2 regions of the Calorimonas adulescens genome follow, and region 2 is predicted to be linked to the other one. Evidence: riboswitches for the same ligand, from Rfam matches in the RefSeq annotation. Region 2 holds a riboswitch; the other holds the start of a gene.
The links. A riboswitch is a leader RNA that binds a small molecule or an ion and turns the genes downstream of it on or off. The one in region 2 is predicted to bind FMN.
Positions count from the first base shown of each region.

Region 1: another riboswitch for FMN. It lies ahead of FWJ32_RS04645 (ECF transporter S component); the one in region 2 lies ahead of ribD (bifunctional diaminohydroxyphosphoribosylaminopyrimidine deaminase/5-amino-6-(5-phosphoribosylamino)uracil reductase RibD).

Region 1 covers NZ_VTPS01000005.1:70,337-74,735, forward strand. Annotated here, with positions in the region: gene FWJ32_RS04635 (M23 family metallopeptidase) at 1-381, opposite strand, end outside; gene spoIID (stage II sporulation protein D) at 431-1,459, opposite strand; gene FWJ32_RS04645 (ECF transporter S component) at 1,521-2,117, opposite strand; FMN riboswitch at 2,180-2,293, opposite strand; gene FWJ32_RS04650 (hypothetical protein) at 2,411-3,187, opposite strand; gene FWJ32_RS04655 (ABC transporter ATP-binding protein) at 3,184-3,882, opposite strand; gene FWJ32_RS04660 (GntR family transcriptional regulator) at 3,875-4,252, opposite strand.
Region 2 covers NZ_VTPS01000006.1:94,072-98,470, forward strand. Annotated here, with positions in the region: gene FWJ32_RS05400 (trans-sulfuration enzyme family protein) at 1-1,049, shown strand, start outside; gene cysK (cysteine synthase A) at 1,053-1,976, shown strand; gene FWJ32_RS05410 (S-ribosylhomocysteine lyase) at 1,978-2,421, shown strand; FMN riboswitch at 2,487-2,600, shown strand; gene ribD (bifunctional diaminohydroxyphosphoribosylaminopyrimidine deaminase/5-amino-6-(5-phosphoribosylamino)uracil reductase RibD) at 2,685-3,770, shown strand; gene ribE (riboflavin synthase) at 3,777-4,399, shown strand, end outside.

The DNA.
Region 1 (4,399 bases), on a different contig from region 2:
CGATGACACAGGTTTTATACTTGGAGACGTATCAGACTTTTTGGGGGTTGAGGCTTTATCCTTCACTGTCTCTTCATGTGTCCCCTGACTAGTAGCTGTGTTACCCTCTGTCATATTTTCCTTTACCTTTTCATTAAACTCTTTCGTCTCCTCCATTTTTTGTGAGTCCGTAACTATTATCTTTGAATCGTTGCTTTTTAAGGTATTGTCCAGATTCTGCACATCGCTTAGCGGTTCTTGCGACAGTTTATTCCTGTTATATGTAGTGACATAGACGGCAGTCACCGCTACCGCCACAATACATACAAATAATAGCACAAAAAAACTCTGGGTGTTTATCACTCCATATATCTTTTTCCACCACTCCGAAATTCGTTTCATTTTTCCACCTCCAACAGGTAGTATAACCATTTGTTGGAGGTTTATACATCTAATTTTCTAATACCCACCACATGTTGGTTACTTCTATCCCTTGATAATAGTGTTTTAATATGTCAATGTATGTATAGCCGTGTTTGGCCAGGCCGTTTGCCCCGTACTGGCTCATGCCCACACCATGTCCGTAACCTGTAACAACAATCTTGACGGTATCACCATCAAACTTAAAGACAAAATTATTAGAATTCAGACCCATATATGTCTGGAAGTCCCGTCCAGATATTATCTTATTGCCCACCTTTATGTCTTTTACTCTGCCTCCTGCCGTGTAGTCAATTATTTTAACTTCCGAAGAAAGCTTATTCTGGTTTATCTTAAGCCCCTGCACGTTTCTTTTAAGTATGTTTACAAAATCCCTCCTGGAATACTCCACAGTTGTCTTAAATTTTGGGGCCCCCTCTTCGTAGGGGCTGTCTACACTCCTCAAGTATGGTATACTGTTTCTCCAGACATCCTCAGAATTCTCCGTCTTGCCTCCTGATATCGCATGAAATACGGGATCTATCAAAAGATCCTCATACATGGCCACCTCGCCTTTTGTATCCTCAACGGCCCTGGATATCTTATCCCAGTAATAGTCTGTATCCTTACCCCATGTAGATACCATATCACTCTTTTCTGCATAGGCCTGGCAGTGGGTGAAGTCAGTGCATATATCAGCCCCCTCATGCAGCTCACATCCGGGCCCACCAAACTCTCTAAGCCTTGCCAGGGCATATGTCCTGGCAGCTACGGCCTGAGCCTTTAATGCTTCCATCTCAAAGGCCGCCGGCATCTCGGCCGCCACCACACCTTTAACATATTCCTCAAATGGTATAGAAACAATCTTATTGCTTTTGGTCATATAGACACTTATCATTAGTACCCCACCATCCTTTTGAGCCCCATTACCACCCGCCTCTGTACTATCAGGATCTACATGGTGCGGCTCCTGTACCTCCACCTTCTCCTCTGTCACACGGCTGCCGCACCCATATGTAAATACAAGGGCTATTATAAGCAAAAAAATAAAGACCCTCATACCCCTCCTCCTCCAAATACTATGTATATGAGTCGGGTAAAGAAAGTATGAGGGCCAATTTTTAGTTGTGAAGTATAGGCGATAACCTCTTGTATACCAGCAAAGTAATCAGTGATACTGCCAGTCCTTTTAAGATATTAAATGGAGCTATCCCAAACACCACTAAGGTCTTTACATTCACAATTAAAGAGTTCACCTCACTGCCCATCTTGACTATAGCATCCATCGGTATCCCCATCATTGTCTGATATAGGGGTAAGAGCACAAAGTAGTTAAAAAGGCATCCCAATACAGTCATAAACAGCGTACCCAACATCATCGATATTATGGCCACATGCTTTGTCTTATGCTTTCGATACATAACACCGGCTGTAGCTACCAATGCACTCCCAACTAAGAAGTTTGCCAGTTCTCCCACACCTGCAGTAGTCGTGCCCTTAATAGCTATATGAAGCACATTCTTTATGAGTTCTATAAGTACGCCTACCACAGGCCCCAAAGCAAAGCTCCCCAATAGTGCAGGCACCTCGCTCAAATCCATCTTTAAAAATGCTGGAAACAAAGGCAGTGGAAATTCAATAAACATAAGTACAGTAGCTATAGCAGCTAACATACCAGTCTTTACAAGTACTGTTGTCCTTTTATGAACCATTTCCATTTAGACCCCTCCTATCAAAAAATCCCGAAGGCAATAACCTTCAGGATTTTAAACCCAACAAAAAAACACTTCTCCCATCCAGACTATACTGTCGGCTCCGGAGTTTCACCGGATCTGCCTTTCGGCTCGCGGGCTTTACCGCCGGTCGGGAATTGCACCCTGCCCTGAAGTTACTGCCTTCTTATTAAGTTCTGACTATATATTAGCACATATATGTTAAAAAATCAACAGCTTTTTGAGTCAAAGATGTTCGCTGAAGAGTGCAACTAAAATTACCAGATTTCTGTATCTCACTATAATACCTCCATTCTATTTTCATATAGCCACCCTGCCGAAATAAACATAAGGACTGCTATTAATATATAGAATATACCTGGAGTCAATGATATTGAAACGCTACCCGGGTTAAAAACCGAATTCAAAGTAGAAAACCCATAGATCTTCATCCAGATTGGCGGGAGGATATCCACCGTCCATTCAGACAATTTTTGTGCTATATAGCCTGGCAGTATATATGCTATAAATGCTGCAAGAAACCTGATAAAGGGTATATCTATAGACCTGTATACAGTGTAGGAAAATATACCGGTAATTATTCCAAACGCGAGAAATCCTGTGCCAAGAAGGTAAAAGCTTATCGAGTCCTTAAGGATTGCATTCCACAGTTGTCCTGCGTATACAGCCTGCACCTGAGCTACCCTCACGATGAGATCCCTGTTTAATACAGTCAGAAAGCCTGACAGCATCAACAGGTTATAGATGACAAACTTAACAAACACCAAAAGAAATTTAGCGCCTATCACCATATAGCCGCTAACAGGTAGCGACATAAGGGTGTATATCGTCCCATGCTTATACTCATCGCCCATTGCAGTAAAGCTGCCTACCACTGCCGCCAGGGCAAATCCAAATACCGGGATAAGCGATACGGCTGTGGGGGCGCCTTCAGGCCAGGCCGCTACCCTTGTCAAGAGAAAGATATAGAACGCTGCAAGTACAGCTATGGATATGCAAAAGCGATAAATCTCCGTATGATATTCATTTTTTAGCAGAGAATATAACCTCTTCATTGAAGCACCTCCTTAAAGATATCCTCGATGGATTTTCCCCTCTGGTCTCTCATTTCATCTGCATTGCCAGACATCATCACCTCTCCATGGTCCAAGAATATTACCTCGTCAAATATCTTTTCAATCTCGGACACCATATGCGTGGATATAATGATTGAACTTTCGCCTTCTCTGTAACCTTCCAGTATCCCGGTGATTATCTTGTCCCGCGAAAGGGGGTCTATACCGCTTAAGGGTTCATCCAAAAGGTATATCTCAGCGTTCCTGGATAGAACAAGGAGCAGTTTTAGCCTTTCCATCATGCCTCTTGATAGTGAGGTAATCTTATCCTCAGGGTTTAAGGCCATCAGTTTCAAGTAATCTTCTGCTTTATCTCCATTGAAGTCATCAAACATTTCTCTGTAAAAGGAGATAGCATCTTTTATTCTCATCCATTTATATAGATGGCTGCCCTCCGGCATAAAAGAGACTATGCCTTTTGTGGCAAGGCCTGGCCTCTTCCCATCGATCAACACTTCACCCTCCGTAGGTTTTAAAAGACCAGCAATTATCTTTAAGAGGGTAGACTTGCCACTTCCATTATGTCCTAAAAGTCCAACTATCCTTCCTTTTTCAATATTTAAATCCACGCCCCTCAATGCCCATTTGCTGCTGTATCTCTTCTTGAGATTGACCGCCTTTAAGAAATCACTCATTGGTCCCCATCTCCTCTCTGCAATATATTTCAATCATTGAAGCTATTTCCTTATAGGCAAACCCCAGGCCGTTCATCTCTTTTATAAAGTTTTCAATGAGCTCCCGGGCCATACTGTCTCTTATATTTCTTACACGACCTTCATCCTCTGTAACAAAACTTCCCATCCCCCTCTTCGTATTTATCACTCCCTCTCTTTCCAGTTCCTGATATACCCTCTGCATTGTATTGGGGTTTACTGTATATACGATGGCCATATCCCTGACAGATGCCAGTCTTTCCCCCGGACTAATCTCTCCTTTAGCTATTTTTTTCTTAATATCGTTCATTATCTGCAGATATATAGGATAATGCTCATCCAGACTGTTCATGTTTCACCTCCAATACTACTGTATTAGTTATATAGTACACTAATGTTACGCATATGTCAATCAAAATTTTTATTAAATTCTTCGCTCAGTCATTAGTGATTTATAACCTCCAAAGACATATTTAAAAATTATTTATCACTCATTATC
Region 2 (4,399 bases):
CCTTTAAACAAAAGAGTCTTGGCGAAACGTACGGATACGAGTATTCCAGAACGGGAAACCCGACACGGGAGGCGCTGGAGTCTCTGATAGCAGAACTGGAGGGCGGCCTGGCCGGTTTTGCCTTTTCCTCAGGCATGGCCGCAATATCCTCTGTCTTTATGCTGTTTAACTCTGGGGATAAGATAGTCCTGCCAGACAACATATATGGTGGCACATACAGGGTAATGGAGAATGTATTTAAAAGGTTTGGGCTGAGAGCAGTATACATTGATACCACAAAAATAGAAGAGGTAGAGAAAGCCTTTGAGGGTAAAGCCAGGGCTATCTTCATTGAGACGCCCACGAACCCCCTTATGGACGTTACGGACATAAGGAGAGTGGCGGAGGTCGCAAAAAGGGCGGGAGGTTTAACCATTGTGGACAACACCTTTATGACGCCTTACCTGCAAAGGCCTATAGAGCTAGGGGCTGATATAGTGGTACACTCCGCCACAAAGTACCTGGGAGGACACTCTGATGTGGTGGCAGGCCTGGCCGTAACAGCCACCGAAGAACTAAAGGAAAGGCTGCATTTTATCCAGAACTCCGTCGGTGCTGTACTGGGTCCTCAGGACAGCTACTACATCATAAGGGGCGTAAAGACCTTAGGTGTCAGGATGGACAGACATGAGGAAAACGCCATGAAGGTAGCAAAATGGCTTAGAACTCAGGAAGGGATAGAAAAGGTCTATTACCCGGGTCTTCCCGACCACCCCGGACACAAGATAATGAAAGGCCAGGCCGACGGCTTTGGCGGTATACTCTCATTCAGGACATCAACTCCACAACTGGCCTTAAAGATATTAAACGGGGTCAGACTCATCACCCTGGGAGAGAGCCTGGGAGGGGTAGAGAGCCTGATATGCCAGCCTGCCACCATGACCCATGCATCATTCCCAGAGGACATTAGAGGCAGACTGGGCATAGACGACTGCCTTGTCAGGCTGTCGGTAGGCATTGAGGATGCGGACGATATAATAGAAGACCTCAGGACGGCAATGGGGGGTTAGGGGATGGGTTACTATAACGATATAAGGGAGATAATAGGCAAGACACCGCTTCTAAAACTGAATCACCTTGATATCCCACATGGAGTAAACATATTTGCCAAGCTGGAGTACCTCAACCCCGGTGGAAGCGTAAAGGACAGGACCTGTCTCTATATAATAAAAGAGGCAGAGGAAGAGGGCCTCATAAGGCCTGGCTCCACTATCATAGAACCTACGGCCGGCAATACCGGGATAGGTTTAGCTATGGCCTGCCTCAATAAAGATTACAGACTGATACTGGTGGTGCCGACCAAGTTTTCTGTAGAGAAACAGCAGCTAATGAGGGCACTGGGGGCAGAGATAATAAATACACCAAGGGAGGACGGGATGATGGGGGCACTAAAAAAGGCAGAGGAACTGGCAGCGCAAATACCGGCTTCATTTATACCCAACCAGTTTGCAAACCCTGCCAATCCGAAGGCCCACTACGAGACCACAGGCCCGGAGATATGGGATGACCTTGATGGGGATATAGATGCCGTGGTAATGGGCGCTGGTACGGGAGGCACATTCACAGGGGTAATGAGATATCTAAAGGAGAGAAGACCGGAGATCAAAGGGGTTTTGGCCGACCCTGTGGGCTCCATAATAGGCGGCGGTGATATTAAAGGCTGCTATAAGATAGAAGGGATAGGCAATGACTTTATACCTGAAACCATGGATATAAGCCTTATAGACCATGTGGAAAAAATCTGCGATGAAGAGGCCTTTGCCATGGTGAGTGAGCTGGCACGAAAAGAGGGACTCACTGTTGGTTCCTCGTCGGGTGCCAATGTGTGTGCGGCATTAAAGTATGCTAAAATAGAAGGCAGGGGGAATATAGTCGTGATACTGCCCGACAGGAGCGACAGATACTTCTCCGAGGGCATATATGGATTGGAGGGATAACATGGCAAGAGTGGAGAGTTTTGAACTGGACCATACAAAGGTAAAGGCGCCATATGTCCGCCTTGCTGCCGTGGAAGAAGGAGAAAAGGGTGACAAGGTTGCAAAATACGACATAAGGTTTATTACGCCCAACACAGGAGCTATGTCCACAGGTGGGATGCATACATTAGAACACCTCTTGGCAGGATACTTCAGGGATGAACTGGATGGGGTCATAGATGTATCACCCATGGGATGCAGGACAGGCTTTTACCTCATAAAATTCGGCGTCTCATCACTGGAGGATATAAAAAGAGCTTTTGAAAACTCACTTAAGAAGGTGCTGGAGACAGAGGAGGTCCCCGCTGCCAATGAGAGGCAGTGCGGCAACTACAAAGACCATTCTCTTGAGGACGCCAGACAGCACGCAAAGAGAGTCCTTGATGAGGGGATAGGTATTGTGTGAAAACATGATAATATATTGACGATAAATAAAATGAGTGGTACAATTAATATAATGAAAACTGAAGAAAATACCTTCAGGGCAGGGTGAAATTCCCGACCGGCGGTAAAGCCCGCGAGCCGTAAGGCAGATCCGTTGTAACTACGGGGCCGACAGTATAGTCTGGATGGAAGAAGGGTAGATGCAGTGTGTCTATCTGTGTATGCAGGTATGCTCTGGAGTATTTTTCCAGAGCTTTTTATTTTATACGTAAAGGAGGCCAGGCCATGGATGAAGTATTCATGAAGAGGGCGTTGGAGCTTGCCTTAGAAGGTGCCGGCAGGGCCAATCCCAATCCCCTTGTAGGCGCTGTTATAGTAAAGGATGGCGAAATTGTTGGGGAGGGATACCATAAGATTTATGGAGATGCTCATGCCGAGGTGAACGCTATAAAGGCCGCAGGAAGGAGGGCAGAGGGCGCCACGCTGTATGTAAATCTCGAGCCATGCTGCCACTATGGCAAGACGCCGCCCTGCACCGAGGTTTTAATAGACGCCTCTATCAAAAGGGTGGTGGTTGCCATGAGGGATCCAAACCCGCTGGTAGATGGCGAGGGTATAGCAAGGCTCAAAGAGGCAGGTATAGAGGTTAGCTGTGGTGTGCTGGAAGGGGAGGCAAAGGCGCTGAACGAGATATATATAAAGTTTATAACGACACACCTGCCTTTTGTTATATTAAAGGCAGCCATGAGTTTAGACGGCAAGATTTGCACATCTGAAGGAGACTCTAAATGGATAAGCTCGGAGACATCCAGGGCTTATGTCCATTCTATAAGAAACAGGGTTTCAGCTGTAATGGTGGGGCTAAACACTGTGATTGCTGATAATCCACATCTGACCACCAGGATCAAGAACGGGAGAGATGCCAGGCCTGTAATAGTAGATTCTCTGGCTTCCATCCCCATATCAGCCAATGTGCTGTCAGGCAACAGGCCCATAGTGGTTGTTACAGAGAGGGCCCCTATTGAAAGGGTGAGTACCCTTAAGGATAAAGGGGCAGAGGTCATCTATACAGGAGAGGACGAAAATGGCATGGTAGACCTGAATGAGCTTATGTATAAACTGGGTGATATGGGCATAGACAGTATCCTCCTTGAAGGAGGGGGAAGCCTCAATTGGAGCGCCGTAAAGAAGGGTATAGTGGATAAGTTCTTGTTCTTTGTAGCCCCCGTGATTATTGGAGGAGCATCTGCCCTAACACCGGTTGAAGGAGAAGGATTTAAGACGGTATCAGGGGCATTAAGACTTAAAAGGCTAAGCCTTAAAAGCTTAAGTGATGACATCTTAATTGAAGGGTATCCTGAAAGAAGGTGATTGGCTGTGTTTACTGGAATTGTTGAAGAGATGGGTAGGGTAAGGCACCTAAATCGCACAGGCGGAGGTATATCTCTGGCAGTAGAGTGCGAGAAAATCCTTCAGGGGATGGCCGTAGGCGATAGTATAGCCGTAAACGGCATATGCCTCACTGCTACAGGAGTAATGGGGAACCATTTTACCGCCGATGTTATGCCTGAGAGTATCCTGAGGTCCTCACTCAAGAACATCCGCATAGGTGACCACGTAAACCTTGAGAGAGCTCTGCCTGCAGATGGAAGGTTTGGCGGACATATTGTGGCAGGACATGTAGATGGTACAGGGACTATAGCCTCTATCAGGAATGAAGGGAATTCAAGGAGGATATGTATAAGGGCTGATAATTCAATTCTAATGTATATAGTGGAGAAGGGTTCTGTAGCTTTAGATGGGGTAAGCCTCACTGTCTCTATGGTCTTTGAGGACACCTTTGAGGTATCTGTCATCCCTCATACCCTGTCGTCTACCACCATAGGTAAAAAAAGGGTTGGAGACATGGTGAACATAGAGTGTGACGTGATTGGGAAATATATAAGGAAGTTTTTGGCTGGAGAAAAAGGGAATGGCCTTGCTGAAAAGCTTAAAGAAAA